Regions from separate parts of the Nonomuraea sp. NPDC049607 genome, predicted to be linked through region 1. Evidence: riboswitches for the same ligand, from Rfam matches in the RefSeq annotation. Region 1 holds a riboswitch; the other holds the start of a gene.
The links. Region 1 has a riboswitch for cyclic di-AMP ahead of AB0J97_RS11095 (CHAP domain-containing protein). Riboswitches for the same ligand answer to the same signal wherever they lie in the genome.
Positions count from the first base shown of each region.

Region 2: it holds a riboswitch for cyclic di-AMP, as region 1 does, so the genes downstream of both, AB0J97_RS05170 (hypothetical protein) here and AB0J97_RS11095 (CHAP domain-containing protein) in region 1, are expected to answer to the same signal.

Region 1 covers NZ_JBFAOV010000004.1:247,089-254,505, forward strand. The annotation lists gene AB0J97_RS11085 (glycosyl hydrolase family 18 protein) at 1-1,339, opposite strand, end outside; gene AB0J97_RS11090 (luciferase family protein) at 1,582-1,929, shown strand; cyclic di-AMP (ydaO/yuaA leader) riboswitch at 2,193-2,330, shown strand; gene AB0J97_RS11095 (CHAP domain-containing protein) at 2,344-3,075, shown strand; gene AB0J97_RS11100 (TetR/AcrR family transcriptional regulator) at 3,054-3,665, opposite strand; gene AB0J97_RS11105 (nuclear transport factor 2 family protein) at 3,763-4,221, shown strand; gene AB0J97_RS11110 (Tm-1-like ATP-binding domain-containing protein) at 4,302-5,525, shown strand; gene AB0J97_RS11115 (phosphoenolpyruvate hydrolase family protein) at 5,525-6,340, shown strand; gene AB0J97_RS11120 (cupin domain-containing protein) at 6,357-6,770, shown strand; gene AB0J97_RS11125 (hypothetical protein) at 7,198-7,417, shown strand, end outside.
Region 2 covers NZ_JBFAOV010000002.1:199,425-206,841, forward strand. The annotation lists gene AB0J97_RS05145 (roadblock/LC7 domain-containing protein) at 1-81, shown strand, start outside; gene AB0J97_RS05150 (hypothetical protein) at 85-918, shown strand; gene AB0J97_RS05155 (roadblock/LC7 domain-containing protein) at 951-1,322, shown strand; gene AB0J97_RS05160 (hypothetical protein) at 1,348-1,719, shown strand; gene AB0J97_RS05165 (alpha/beta hydrolase) at 1,729-2,610, opposite strand; partial or broken gene AB0J97_RS05170 (hypothetical protein) at 2,902-3,330, opposite strand; cyclic di-AMP (ydaO/yuaA leader) riboswitch at 3,554-3,688, opposite strand; gene AB0J97_RS05175 (DUF5302 domain-containing protein) at 3,854-4,054, opposite strand; gene AB0J97_RS05180 (MDR family MFS transporter) at 4,102-5,556, opposite strand; gene AB0J97_RS05185 (PadR family transcriptional regulator) at 5,613-6,113, shown strand; gene AB0J97_RS05190 (rod shape-determining protein) at 6,198-7,184, shown strand; gene AB0J97_RS05195 (YetF domain-containing protein) at 7,181-7,417, shown strand, end outside.

The sequences.
Region 1 (7,417 bases):
CCGACATGACGTTCTTGAACGCCGCCGCGCCGCTGGTGTCACAGGTCAGGCCGCAGGCGTTCGGGTACTCCCAGTCGATGTCGATGCCGTCGAAGACGTCGGCCCAGCGGGGGTCCTCCACCAGCTTGTAGCAGGAGTCGGCGAAGGCCGTCGGGTTCTGCGCCGCCTGGCCGAAGCCGCCGGACCAGGTCCAGCCGCCGAAGGAGAAGAGCACCTTCAGGTTGGGGTACTTCTTCTTCAGCTTGCGCAGCTGGTTGAAGTTGCCGCGCAGCGCGCCGTTGTCCCAGGTGTCGGCGACGCCGTCCACGCTCTCGCCCGCCTGGTAGAAGCGGTCGTAGTCGGCGTAGCTGTCGCCGATCGTGCACTGCCCGTTCTGCACGTTGCCGAACGCGTAGTTGATGTGGGTCAGCTTGGCCGCCGAGCCGCTGGTGTCGATGTTCTTGACGTGGTAGCCGCGCTGGTAGATGCCCCACTGGACGAAGTAGCCCAGCACCTTGTTGCCGCCACCGCCGCCGCCCGTGGTGGTCGCGGTGATCTGGTTGCTGTCGGCCGAGCGGTTGCCGGCCGCGTCACGCGCGCGCACCGTGTAGGTGTAGGACGTGTTGGCGCTGAGGCCGCTGTCGGTGTGCGAGGTGCCCGTGACGGTGGTGACGAGAGTGCCGCCGCGGTAGATCTCGTAACCGGTGACGGCCACGTTGTCGGTCGAGGCGTTCCAGGCCAGCGAGACGCTGCTGCTGCTGACGCCGGTCGAGCGCAGGTTGCCCGGCACGGTCGGCGGGGTCTTGTCGTCGCCGCCGCCGCCCGTGGTGGTGGCGGTGATCTGGTTGCTGTTGGCCGAGCGGTTGCCGGCGGCGTCACGCGCGCGCACGGTGTAGGTGTAGGCCGTGCTCGCGGTGAGGCCCGTGTCGTTGTACGTGGTGCCCGTGACGGTGGTGACGAGAGTGCCGCCGCGGTAGATCTCGTAACCGGTGACGGCCACGTTGTCGGTGGAGGCGTCCCAGGCCAGGGCCACGCTGTTGTTCGTGACGCCGGTCGAGCGCAGGTTGCCCGGCACCGACGGCGCGGTCGTGTCGCTGCCGCCGCCGCCGGAGACCTTCCACAGCGCCGCCACGTTCGGCGGCTCCCAGCCGGGCTGGGAGGTGTGCGCCTGGAGGCAGACGTAGTCCACGCCGTTGTAGGTGACGACCGTGCCCGCGGTGTACGCGGTCCACGGGGCCCAGGCCGCCGCGAAGGCCACCGTGCTGGCGGAGGCGATCGGTGGGACGGCGACGGCCGCGGTCAGGGGCAGGGCCAATGCCGCCATTCCTGCCAGGACCTTGCTCAGAATGGTGTGTTTCATGTCGCTCCGACATCCGTTGGGGGGTGTGTGGGGAGTGGGATGGGAGACTTCTGGGGAAACTATTAGGAAAGTTTCCTTTAAGTTGTGAATCGACGGTAGCCTCTGCCTGCGGGAGCGTCAATACGTATCGGTCAGGCGTCCGTAATCGTGCCGGTCAGACCCCGAATGTGCCCGTTCACGAGGGGATAACGGTTCAGGAACGGGGGCTGACGGCGGGGTGAGCCGTGGCCCAGCATGGGAGCGTGGCAGGAATCTCCGCCTGGCGGCGGACGCCCACGCGCCGCGGACCTTACGTGGTCCGCGCGGTCGCGGAGTTACGGTCCTGGCCGTCGCTGAACGTCAGCGGCACCGGGCGACAGGTCGCCTTCGCCGTACACGGAACCGAGATCCTGCGCCTGGCCGGCCGGGACGAGGTCCACGTACGGCTCACCGCCCCCGCCATCGGACGCCTGGAGCCCTATTTGCAGGCGTGCGATCAGGTCCATGCCTGCCGCGACCGCGCCTGGGTCGCCGTGCAGGTCGACGCCGAGCCCGATCTGGAATTGTTGCTGGCCCTCACGAGCGTGGCGATAAAGGCGCACGTGGCCTGAAACGATTCTTCGCGGTGCGTAGCGTTTCTCCTACGCACCGTCCGAACAATGCCCTCCATTTGCCCTGGAATTACTCGCCGGGTAGCTTGGTTGTACACAGCCGAACGGGGAGACGTCCCAGGTAGGGATGTCATTGCCGGGGAATTACCCCAGTGGGACCCGTGTTGTACAGAGTCGGCGCGGATACACCGCGTCCGGGCGTCGCAGATATACCTTCAGGCCCTTTCCTGGGCCCGGGAAGACGATGCGTCAGCCCTTTGCCTGACCAGAGACCGCTGAATCCGCCTGTGCGCGGAACCGGGGACCCATGTGTCCATCGGGGTGAATCGGCACCACGGTGCCGTAGGGCAGCTTCCCGCCCGAACCCGTCAGCTAACCCGGCAAGCGGCACGGAAGCACAAGGAGTAATCCCTCATGGCCAAGCACCGTCTTCACCGTGCCTACAAGCTCGACCTCGCCAAGATCGCCCTCGGCGCGACCGCCGTCGCCGGCGTGCTCGGCACGCACGCGGCAGTGAACGCCGACACCGTCCACGCCACCGCCGGCACCGCCGCCCAGACCGCCAAGGTCGCCGGCGTGGCCGCCGCCCAGCCGCGTGTCGCCACCGTGGCCGACAAGCGCGCCACCGACGAGAGCGCCAAGGGCAAGGTGAACGTCACCGCCGCCCAGGTCCTGGCCACCGCCCGCGCCCAGGTCGGCGTCTCCGAGGACGCCAACGGCGGCGGCACCAAGTTCCAGAAGTGGTACGCCGGCTCGCCCCGCGCCGCCGAGACCGTCGCCCGTGACGGCGGCAGCCGCCAGGACTACGTGAACGCCGCATGGTGCTCGATGTTCGTCTCCTGGGTCGGTGACCAGACCGGCGCCCGCCCGCAGGTCGGCTGGGACGCCTACACCGTCTCGCACGCCAAGTGGTTCGCCTCCAACGGCCGCTGGGGCACCGAGGCCAAGCCCGGCGCCGTCGTCTTCTTCTCCTGGAGCGGCAGCAAGAGCCTGAGCGACATCCAGCACGTCGGCTTCGTCGTCAAGGACAACGGCGACGGCACGATCTCCACGATCGAAGGCAACACCGGCAACGGCAAGGTCGAGGAGCGCGTCCGCCCGGCCTCCCAGGTCGTCGGCTACGGCTACCCGTCGTACGCCGCCTGATCTCCCTCCTGTGAAGAGCGCACTCCCTGCGGGGGGTGCGCTCTTTCGCGTGTGTGCTGGTCGACCAGGGTGGCGGCGGCCTGGGCGGCCGAGCGGGCGGCGCCGGGGTCCTCGGAGATCATCGCGGTCACGGTGGCGCCGTCGATCAGGGTGAGCAACTGCTCGGCGAGCAGGCCGGGATCGCCGGCGCCCGCCTTCTCGGCGAGCGAGCTCAGGTAGGCGCGCAGGCGTTCCTTGTGCGCGCGCACCGCCGTACGGACGGCGGCCGAACCGGCGCCCAGCTCGGCGAAGGCGTTGACGAAGCCGCAGCCGCGGAAGTCGTCCTCGGTGAACCAGCGTTCCAGCCACTCGAAGACCGCCGGGATGCGGTCGCCGGCGTCCGTCACGTACGCGGTGAGCGAGGCCGTCCAGCGTTCGTCGCGCCGCCGCAGGTACGCCACGACCAGCGCCTCCTTCGACGGGAAGCACTGGTAGAGCCGCTTCAGCGAGAGGCCGGAGGCGGCCCGGATCTCGTCCATGCCGACCGCCTGCACGCCGCGGCGGTAGAACAGGTCGCCCGCGGCGTCCAGCAGCAGCTGCTCGTGATCCATGACACTCCTCCAGGTGCTTGCGGCGGAGAACGCTCGTTCTCTACGCTATCGCACACCCCGGGAGAACGCCCGTTCTCTCGATATGAGAGGACATCACATGACACGCCCGCCCGTTCCGCCGTTCACCGAGGAGACCGCCCGGATCAAGGTCCAGGCCGCCGAGGACGCCTGGAACACCCGCGACCCCGAACGTGTCGCGCTCGCCTACACCGAGGACTCCGTGTGGCGCAACCGCGGCGAGTTCGTCACGGGCCGCGCCGAGATCGCCGCGTTCCTGCGCCGCAAGTGGGATCGGGAGCTGGACTACGCCCTGCGCAAGGAGCTCTGGGCGTTCACCGGCGACCGCATCGCCGTCCGCTTCCAGTACGAGTCCCGCGACGCCACCGGCCAGTGGTGGCGCAGCTACGGCAACGAGCAGTGGGAGTTCGACGAGTCCGGGCTGATGCGCCGCCGGGAGGCCAGCATCAACGACGTCCCCATCACGGAGGACGAACGCCGCATCTTCGGCTCCCGCCCCCTGTCCGAGCACGGAGTGGACGTCCTCGGCGTCCGGTGACCCCGCGACCGCTCCGGCATGTGACAGCCCGCCCGGAGATCAACGGGTAAGGTCGAGGAGCCGATCGTAGGAGGTCTGACATGGCGGTTCTGCTGCTGGGCACCCTCGACACCAAGGGGGAGGAGTACGCCCTCGTCCGCGATCTGATCGTCCGGGCCGGGCAGGACGTCGTCCTCATGGACACCGGCGTGATGGGCGCCTCCGCGCTGGCCGCCGACGTCCCGGCCGAGGCCGTCGCGCGGGCCGCCGGCACCGACCTCGACCGGCTCAGGAGCGCGGGGGACCGCGGCGCCGCGCTCGCGGCGATGGCGGCCGGGGCCACGGCCGTCGCCAAGGACCTGCACGCCCGCGGCGGGCTGGGCGGCGTGCTCGCGCTGGGCGGCAGCGGCGGCTCGTCCATCGCCGCCGCGGTCATGCGGGCGCTGCCCGTCGGCCTGCCCAAGCTGCTGGTGTCGACCATGGTCAGCGGCGACGTGTCCGCCTACGTCGGCGAGACCGACGTGACGCTCATGTACAGCGTCGTCGATGTCGCGGGCGTCAACTCCATCTCCCGCCGCATCCTGGCCAACGCCGCCGCCGCGATCAGCGCGATGGCCGCCTCGTACGACGCCGGCGCCGAGCCGTCCGGCGCGGACAAACCACTGGTCGCGGCCACGATGTTCGGCGTCACCACGCCCGCCGTGGACGCCGCGCGGGCCCGGCTGGAGTCCCTGGGCTACGAGGTGCTGGTCTTCCACGCCACCGGCTCGGGCGGACGCGCCATGGAGGCGCTGGCGGCGGGCGGCCACTTCGCCGGAGTGCTCGACCTGACCACCACCGAGCTGGCCGACGAGCTCGTCGGCGGCGTCCTGTCGGCCGGCCCCGACCGCCTGACCGCCGCGGGGAACGCCGGCGTCCCGCAGGTCGTCAGCCTGGGTGCGGTCGACATGGTCAACTTCGGCCCGATGGAGACCGTGCCGGACCGCTTCAGGTCACGGCAGCTCCTGGTCCACAACCCCACCGTGACGCTCATGCGCACCACCCCCGCCGAGAACGCCGAGATCGGGCGGGCGATCGGCGAGCGGCTGGCCCGCGCCTCCGGGCCCGTCACGCTGTTCGTGCCGCGCGGCGGCGTCTCGGCCGTCGACGTCGAGGGCGGGCCGTTCCACGACCCCCGGGCCGACGCGGCCTGCTTCGACGCCGTGCTCGCGGCCGTCGCCGGGAGCCCCGTCGAGGTCGTCCAGAGCGACCAGGACATCAACAGCGCGGAGTTCGCCGTGGCGGCCGCCGACCGGCTGCACCAACTGATCCAGAAGGGGGCCTGATGCATCGCGACGAGGCACTACGGAGGCTGCGCGCCCAGCGGGAGGCAGGCAAGCTGATCATCGGCGGCGGCGCCGGCACCGGGCTGTCCGCCAAATCCGCCGAGGCGGGCGGGGTCGATCTGCTCATCATCTACAACTCCGGGCGGTTCCGGATGGCCGGCCGCGGCTCGCTCGCCGGCCTGATGCCGTACGGCGACGCCAACGCGATCGTCGTGGAGATGGCGGGCGAGGTCCTGCCGGTCGTCAAGGACACGCCGGTGCTGGCCGGGGTGTGCGGGACCGACCCGTTCCGGCTGATGCCGCACTTCCTCGACGAGCTGAAGCGCATGGGCTTCACCGGCGTCCAGAACTTCCCGACGGTCGGCCTGATCGACGGCGTCTTCCGGGCGAACCTGGAGGAGACCGGCATGGGCTTCGACCTGGAGGTCGAGATGATCAAGCTGGCGGCCGAGCGCGACCTGCTCACCGCCCCCTACGTGTTCAGCCCCGAGCAGGCCACGGCCATGGCGCGGGCGGGCGCCGACATCCTCGTCCCGCACATGGGCCTGACCACCAAGGGCAGCATCGGCGCCGTCACCGCGATCAGCCTCGACGAGGCCGCCGTACGGATCCAGGAGATGCGCGACGCCGCCGTCGCCGTGAACCCCGACATCATCGTCCTGTGCCACGGCGGCCCCATCGCCGAGCCCGACGACGTACGCCACATCCAGGACAAGACGGTCGGCATCGCCGGCTTCTTCGGCGCGTCCTCGATGGAACGCCTGCCCGCCGAGCGGGCCATCGCCGAGCAGGTCCGCGCCTTCAAGCAGCTCTGACCGGGAGGAACCCGCCATGCACCGACGACCGGACGCCCTTCCCACGATGCTCTTCGACTGGGGGGCCATCAAATGGCACGTGACGCCCGACGCCGTGCCGGGCGCGTCCTCCACGTTCGGCGAGGTCATCATCAACCCGAACAAGGGGCACGAACGCCACCTCCACCCGGACTCCGACGAGGTCCTCTACGTCATCGAGGGCGAGGGGCGGCAGACCGTCGGCGACGACCCGGAGTTCCCGGTCAGGGCCGGTGAGGCGATCTACATCCCGAAGGGCACGCTGCACTCCACGTTCAACACGGGGTGGCGGCCGCTGCGGATCATCGCGACGTACACGCCGGGCGGAGCCGAAGCGGCACTCCGCGACCTCCCCGGCTTCACGGAACTCACCCCCGGCGACCACCCGACCTGGACGGCCGTCACGCCGTGAACGGCGTAGGCCGGGTGCGGAGCGCCCGGGCTGCTTGACCTCGGCTCCGGCGATGAAGCCGCCGCGGTCGAGGCACAGGTCGGCGGTCCGCAGGATGTCCTCCCGGCTGTTCGTGGCGAACGCGATGTGGTGCAGCCGGCCGCTGGAGCCGGACCGGTCGTCGGTGCAGACGAGGTCGTAGGACTTGTTCGCGAAGTGCCGCCACTGGGCCGGGATCCGGCCGCTGTCCGGCATGATCTGCTCGGTGACGCGGGCGCCGAGCGTGTCCCTGACGAACGCGCCGCCGGCCGCCGCGGGAGGCGTACTGGCCAGATGATCGTTCGGCCCCGGTATGTCGGTGGCCTCCGGTAGATTTCCGGATCTGTTGATCAAGCCCATCGAAGTTGGCTGTCGGCGTGAGCATGCCGTCGGACTGGAGGTCGAGATCTTGGACGCGGACGAAACCGCGTGGGAGCAGCGCAGCGTCGTGCGGGTGGTGCCGCCGGTCCAGCCGCGCAAGCTGGCGAAGGTGCCCTTCGTCGAGCTGGCTGACGGCAGGTTGCAGGGGGTCGTGTCGAGCGGGTCCGACATCGAGCGGGTCTACGTCTCGTCGATCGCCGCCGGCACCCATGACCTGAGTTGCAGCACCAACAACAACCGCCCGTGCG
Region 2 (7,417 bases), on a different contig from region 1:
GTCCGCCTCGACCTGGAGCGCTCGAACCTGGCCCTGGCCCGTTACCGCCTGCGGGCCATCTCCGACCTGCTGACCACCTGAGCCATGGCCGCGCTCGACTCGCTCCTGTCCGGACTCGCCCGCGAACGCGCGACGGGCGCCCTCCGCCTGGGCAGGAACGGCACGATCTACCTGTCGGGAGGGCGCGTGACGTACATGGAGTGCGCCCAGGCGCCGGGCGTCGAGCGGCTGTTCGCGGCCAGGGGGCGGATGTCGGAGTCGGCCCTGCGCGCCCTCCAGGCCGACGGCGGCCGCGCCCGGCTGCTCCAGGAGGGCCCGGTCACCTTGGCCGAGCTCCAGTACGCCGTGCTCGGCGTGGTCCAGGACGCCGCCTTCTTCCTGCTGCCGGTGACCGGCGTGCGGCCGAAGTTCCGGCCCGGGGAGGAGCACTGGCTGGGCGGGCAGTGGTTCTTCGACGTCCCGGAGCTGGTGCGCGAATCCGCCCGCCGCCGCGAGCAGCTCGCCGGCATCTGGCCCTCCGCCGACGTGGACACCCAGCCCGTACGGCCGATCCCGCGCCTTCCCGGGCACGGGGTGACGCTCAGCCAGGTGCAGTGGGAGGTCGTCGTACGGGCCGACCAGAAGGCCACCCCGCTGGAGCTGGCCCGGCAGCTCGGCCGGTCGGGCTACTCGGTGCTGCTGGCCGTCAGGAAGCTGGCCGCCGCCGGCCTGCTCGTCCCGCCGGACCCGGTACGGCCCGCGCAGCCCCGACACCACCCCGACCACGGGGAGGCACTGCCCAAGCGGGTGCCGAGCCCGGTGGCCGTCCCCGCCGGCGACGGGCGGACGGGGACGGCCGCCGGGCCGGTGCCGACGGGCGACCCGACCGATCTGACGCTGCTGCTGCGGCTGAAGAAGGCGCTGGAGGAGATGCCGTGAGGTTCCCCTCACGACGCAGGAGGAGGCCACCCGTGGAGCTACGGCAAGAGGTCCTGGCGGAGATGGAGCTCCTGCGCGGACGCACCCCGGACGTCACCGGCAGCGTCGCCTGCACCGTGGACGGCCTGCGGATCGCCGGCGACCTCGCCGGCGACACCGGCGAACAGGTGGCGGCGCTGTCGGCGGCGCTGCTCGCGATGAGCAGCCGGATGCTGACCATGGCGGGCCGCGGGACGTTCGAGGAGACCCTCGTGTCCGGCACCGCCGGGTTCGTGGCCCTCTACGCCGCGGGCCCCACGATCGTCCTCACGGTCCTGGCGGGACCCGGCGCCAACGTCGGGCTCCTGCGGCTGGAGGGCAGGAAGACGGCGGCCTCCGTGGCCGCCGTGGCACGCAAGCACTGACCATCCCACCGAAGCGGAGGAAAGCATGGCAGGCATGGACGTCTCCCTCAAGGAAATGATGAGCATCGACGGCACGATCGGAGCGGCGATCGTCGACCACGGCAGCGGCATGGCGCTCGGCACGCTCGGCGGCTCGAAGGAGCTGGACCTCCAGGTCGCGGCGGCGGGCAACACCGAGGTCATCAAGGCCAAACTGCGCACGATGGACTCGCTGGGCCTCAAGGACGGCATCGAGGACATCCTCATCACGCTGACCGCGCAGTACCACATCATCCGCCCGCTCACCGGCCGCAGCGGCAAGGGCCTGTTCCTCTACCTCGCCCTCGACCGCAACCGGGCCAACCTGGCCCTGGCCCGGCACATGCTCAAGGTCATCGAGGAGAAGCTGGAGCTCTGACCGGCCCGTTCACGGCTCCGTGGCGACCTCCGGGCGTACGGCGGCCGCGGAGCCGGTGTGGGCGCTGATCTCGGCGATGATCTCGGGCCAGAGGGGGCGGGGCAGGTCGTGGCCCATGCCGGGGTAGGTGACCAGGCGGGCGCCCGGGATGGCGGCGGCGGTGGCCCGGCCGCCGGCGATCGGCACGAGCTGGTCGTCCTCGCCGTGGATGACCAGCGCGGGCGCCCTCAGCCCGCCCAGCGCCGCCGTACGGTCGCCGGAGGCCATGATGGCGGCCAGCTGGCGGGCCGTGCCGGCCGGGTCGTGGCAGCGGTCGAAGGCCAGCCCGGCCAGCCTGCCGACGCGTTCGCGGTCCAGCTCGTAGCCGGGCGACCCGATGACGGACCAGGTCGCCAGGGCACCGGCGACGACCGACTCGCGATCGGCCGCGGGCTTGGCGAACAGCACCGCGGCGGCCGCCTCGGTCGGCGGGGCCGCCTGGGGGCTGGGCGTGGACATGATCGAGGTCAGGCTCAGCACGCGCGCGGGATGCCGGATGGCCAGCGCCTGGGCGACCATCCCGCCCATCGAGGCGCCGACGACGTGCGCGGCGGGCAGGCCCAGGACGTCCATGAGCCCGGCGCTGTCGTCGGCCAGGTCGTCCAGCACGTACGGCGAGGGCGCTCCCCATGGGGGAACGCCCTCGTCGTGGAGGTGCGTGGACAGGCCCGCGTCGCGGTTGTCGAACCTGACGACGTGGTGCCCCCGCTCGGCCAGGAGTTCGCAGAACTCGTCGTCCCAGTGGATGAGCTGGGCGCCGAGTCCCATGATGAGCAGCAGGGGCCTGCCCGCGGGTGAGCCGAAGCTCTCGTAGGCGATCTCGATGCCGTTGGCGGCTGCGCGCTGGATCACAGCGACCAGAATGTCATTCTGGTCGTCCGGCGTAAAGGCCGGAATGTCCGCGGGTCAGTCGTTGAGGAGCTTGCGCAGGCGCTCGCCGCCGAGCACCACGCCGCCACCGGCCAGGACCAGCACGCCGGCCATGACGGTGCCGCCCATCGCGACGGTCTTCCCGACGTTGCCCTGACCGCCGGCGGAGGTTGCCGCGTCGTCGGCGGGCGCCTCGGCCAGGACCTTGGGGGGCTCGGCCGGGTTGGCGTCGTACCTGCTCCAGGCGCCGCTGGAGAAGGCCACGGGGTAGTTCTTCTTGCCCTTGCCGTCGCCCCACTTGGTGATGACGTAGTCGATCTTGATGTGGCCCTGGCCGCCGTTGCCGTCCACGCCGAGGGTGTCGGAGTTGAAGGTGCCGCCGGTCAGCTCGGCGAAGGTCTTGGCGTCGAGGTCGAGCATGACGCCGCGGTTGGAGGGCTCGCCCGGGCCGCGGTCGCCCACGAAGAACGGCATCTTCTTGCCGTTGTAGGTCACGTAACCCTCGGTCATGAGGGGCCAGCTGGGACTGGCGGCCAGGCCCTTCTGCATGGGCTTGCCGCTGGCGGGAAGACCGGTGTCGCCGGCGCGGCCGGAGGAGTCGTCCCAGAAGTACGAAGCCTTGGTGGATCCCTTGAGCAGGATCTTCTGGTCGTCGCCGGTGTCGGCGTGGGCGCCGGTGGCGGAGATCGTCAGCGCGCCCATGGCGGACACGGACAACAGGGCGAGAGAGCGCAGGCCAAATCGAGACATGAAGCAGTGAAGTCCTTCGCGAGGGGACAGGGGGAACGCGCGTGACTACGGTGCGTAACCGGGCAGAGCGCCGAAAGGGTGGTTACGCGGCGCGTGGGGGAAGTCAGGGAAGAGACCGCTCAGCAGGCGGTCGTCACTACACTGTCCGGGGGTACGACGAGGTGGTACATGCGTGAAGTCCTCTCCATCTCGCCTACCGGGTTAGCTGACGGGTTCGGGCGTGGAGATGCCCTACCGGCACAGGGCCGGATTCACCCCAATGAGATGGGTCCCCGGTTCCCGACAAGTCGGGATTCGGCGCCAGCTGTCGCCCCTCTCCTGGTAGGGACTACGCCACCAGCTGGTAATTGGTTAAGACGGTACCCAGAGATTCGGACAAATACAAACGAATCGTCATGAACCGGGTAAAGATCTACCTGTCGAGGTAAAGAGAAAGGGGGCACGGCATGCCGTACCCCCAGCTAAATTCGACCTTTCAGCCGCCGCTCTTGCGCCTGAAGGATCTTTTACTCGAGGCCGGGCCGTGCGCCCCGTGGATCTTCGACGGGTCCACGCCCCTGCCACCCGCGGCCGAGTCGGCCTGCTGCCCGCGCTTGCGTTCCAACGCCTCCCGGAACTTGCGCTTCATCTCGTCCTCGGGAGTCTCGCTGACTTCCGGCTCCGGTGTTTCCGCCATGAGGACCTCCTGGTATTGGGGACATCCACAGCTTCGCATGACGCCGCTTACGACGCGAAACCGGCCTCCACTCTGCTCTCCGGCGCCGGCGTCTGCTCCAGCCGCCTGCCGGGCATCATGACCAGCGCGACCAGGGCGATCACCGCGCCCGCCACGCCCAGCGACGGGATCACCACGGCCGCCGCCGAGGCGTGCGCGGCCGCGAGCCCGTGCACGGGCGCGTCCGTGGTGATGACCGACGTGTACGCGGTGCCGGCCAGCGCCAGCGCCACCGAGCCGCCGATCTGCCGGAAGAAGGTGAGGTTGGCCGAGGCGGTGCCGATGTACTGCGGCGCGACGGCCTGCTGCACGGCCACGGTCAACCCCGACAACATCGGCCCCATGCCGAGCCCGATGAGCACCATCCACCCGGCCAGCAGCAGGCCGTCGGTGCGCAGGGTCAGGTTCAGGCAGAGCAGGCTGCCGGCCACCAGCAGGAACGGCGCCCCCACCAGCCACGGCTTGTACGTGCGCGTCCTGGACATCAGCGTCCCCATGAGCGCGCTGCCCGCCACCATGGCCAGCGTCATCGGGTAGATCCTCAGCCCGGACTCGGTGGCGCTGACGTTCAGCGCCTGCTGGAAGTAGCGCGGCAGGAACACCACACCGGCGTACATGCAGAAGGCCGTGAAGAACGAGGTCGCGTTGACCAGCGTGTACGTGCGGTCCCGGAACAGGTGCATCGGCATGATCGGGCTCGACGCCCGCAGCTCGACCAGCACGAACACGGCCAGCAGGACCAGGGCCAGCAGGATCGGCCCGGCCACGGGCAGGGACGTCCAGGAGTTGCCGTCCAGGCCCTTCTCGGTGAGGCCGAGCAGCAGCGCGCTGATGGCCACGCTGAACACCGCGATGCCCAGGTAGTCCGGTCGGCCCCCGCCGCCGGTGCCCGGACGGAACGGCAGCCGCAGCGCCACGATCGCGATCAGCGCTATCCCGAGCGGCACGTTCACGTAGAAGGCCCACCGCCAGCTCGCGTGGTCGGTGAACAGCCCGCCCAGGAACGGCCCGGCCAGGTACGTCAACGCCATCACACCGCCGAGCGCACCCTGCACCCGGGCGCCGTTCCGGCCGGGCGGGAACATCTCCATCACCAGGGCCAGCGAGAGCGGCAGCAGCGCGCCCGCGCCCAGCCCCTGCACGGCCCGGAACACGATGAGCTGGGTCATGTCCTGCGCCAGGCCGCACAGCGCCGATCCGACGACGAACACCGACATCCCGACGAGCAGCAGCGGCTTCCTGCCGTGCTGGTCGGACAGCCGGCCGTACAGCGGCACGGTGACGGTGGAGGTGAGCAGGTAGGCCGTGACCACCCACGTGTACAGCCGCGTGCCGCCCAGCTCGCCGGTGATGCGGGGCAGCGCGGTGCCGACGATCGTCTGGTCGAGCATCGCCAGGAACATCCCGCCGAGCACCGCCAGCAGCACCAATCCGTTGCCCTTGGCCTTCATGTCACTAGTCACAGGTAGAGACTGATAGGTAAGAGCTGACATGTCAAGCCTTTGCTATGCTGGCGGGCATGTCCCTGCGGATCGCCCTCCTCGGGCTGCTCTCCGGCGTCGGCCCGGCCAGCGGCTACGACCTGGCCAAGAAGTTCGAGCACTCGCTCAACCACGTCTGGCAGGCCGGGCACACGCAGATCTATCCCGAGCTGGTCAAGATGGCCGCCGACGGCCTGGTGACGGTCGAGCACGAGGGCGCGCGGGGCCGCAAGATCTACGCCATCACCCCCGAAGGCCGCGCGCTGCTCACCGACTGGCTGATCGGCCACGACCCGTCGGCGACCGTGCGCAGCGAGACCGCCCTCCAGGCGTTCCTGCTGCCCCTGCTGAACACCGAGCAGGCCATCGCCGTGGTCGAGCGCATCAAGGCCCACTTCGTGGCCCGCCTCGCCGTGCTCGACTGCGTCCCTGAGGGCAGCAGGCTCGGCAACTACGCGCTCACCCTCGGCCTCCGCCAGGTCCGCTCCGGCGTCGCCTGGGCCGACGAGACCCTGGCCGCCCTGCGGCGCGAAGGGTAAAACGGAACTCTTCGGTTCCTGGTGTTGCGTTGGAGCAGCCCCGGATATACACCCAGGCATGATGGTCTACCTCCCAGTACGGCGATGAGCCTCCTGGGTCGTGACCTGGCGATCGACCTCGGCGCGGCCAGCACGAGGATCTATGCCAAGGGCAAGGGCATCGTGCTCGACGAGCCCTCGGCCGTCATGCGCGACAGGGAGACGGGCAAGGTCCTCGGCTACGGCGCCGAGGCCGCGGACGGCGTTGACGTCACGGACGGCGAGACGTACTGGCCGATCAGCGATGGCCTGCCCCAGGACGGCGAGCTCGCCCGGCGCATGATCAGGCACTTCCTGCGCAAGGTGCACCGGCACCCCTTCCCCCGGCCGCGTCTGGTCATGGCCGTGCCCGACGAGTTCACGCCGATCGAGCGGGTGGCGCTGCGCGACGCCGGGTTCGAGGCGGAGGCCCGCGGCATCCTGCTGGTCAAGCATGCGATCGCCGCGGCGCTCGGCGCGGGCCTGCAGGTGCGCGACGGCACCGGGCACATGGTCGTCGACATCGGCCGCGACGCCGCCAGGGTCGCCGTGCTCTCCTGCGGGGCCGTGGTCGCCGCCGGAACCGTGCGCGGCGGCGGGAACGCCGTCACCCGCGCCGTAGCCCGCCTGGTCGAGGACGAACACGGCCTGCTGGCCGACGACCGGCAGGCCGAGTCGGCCAAGCTGCACGCGACCCGGGAGCCGGCCGGGAACGTGCTGATCCACGGCAGGGACGCCGGCACCGGCGAGGAGCGCGCGGTCGCGCTGCCCGCCGCCCGGGTCCGCGAGGCCGCCGTGCAATCGGTCGAGCACATCGTGCGGGCCGCCGAGTCCACCATGGAACGCTGCCCTCCCGAGCTGACCGCCGACCTGGGCGAGCGGGGCATGGTGCTGGTCGGCGGCGGCGCGCTGCTGCCCGGCCTGCGCCGGCGGATGCAGGAGGGCCTGTCCATGCCGGTGCGGCGCGCGGAGCGGCCCAGCGACTCGGTGGCGCTGGGCCTCGGCCGCTGCGTGGAGGACCTGGGGCTGATCGCCAAGCTGAGGCGCCGGTGAACGACCTGTTCGACCTGGGGGTCTCGCTCGCCGACAAGACCGTCAGGACGATCGCGGTCTACGTGACGATCGCCGTCCTGCTCCGCATCGCCGGAAAACGCGGCATCGCGCAGCTCAACAACTTCGACTTCGTGGTCATGCTGCTGATGAGCAACGTCGTGCAGAACGCGATCATAGGCCCGGACAACTCGCTGATCGGCGGCCTGGTCGGCGTGGTGATCCTGGTGGCCGTC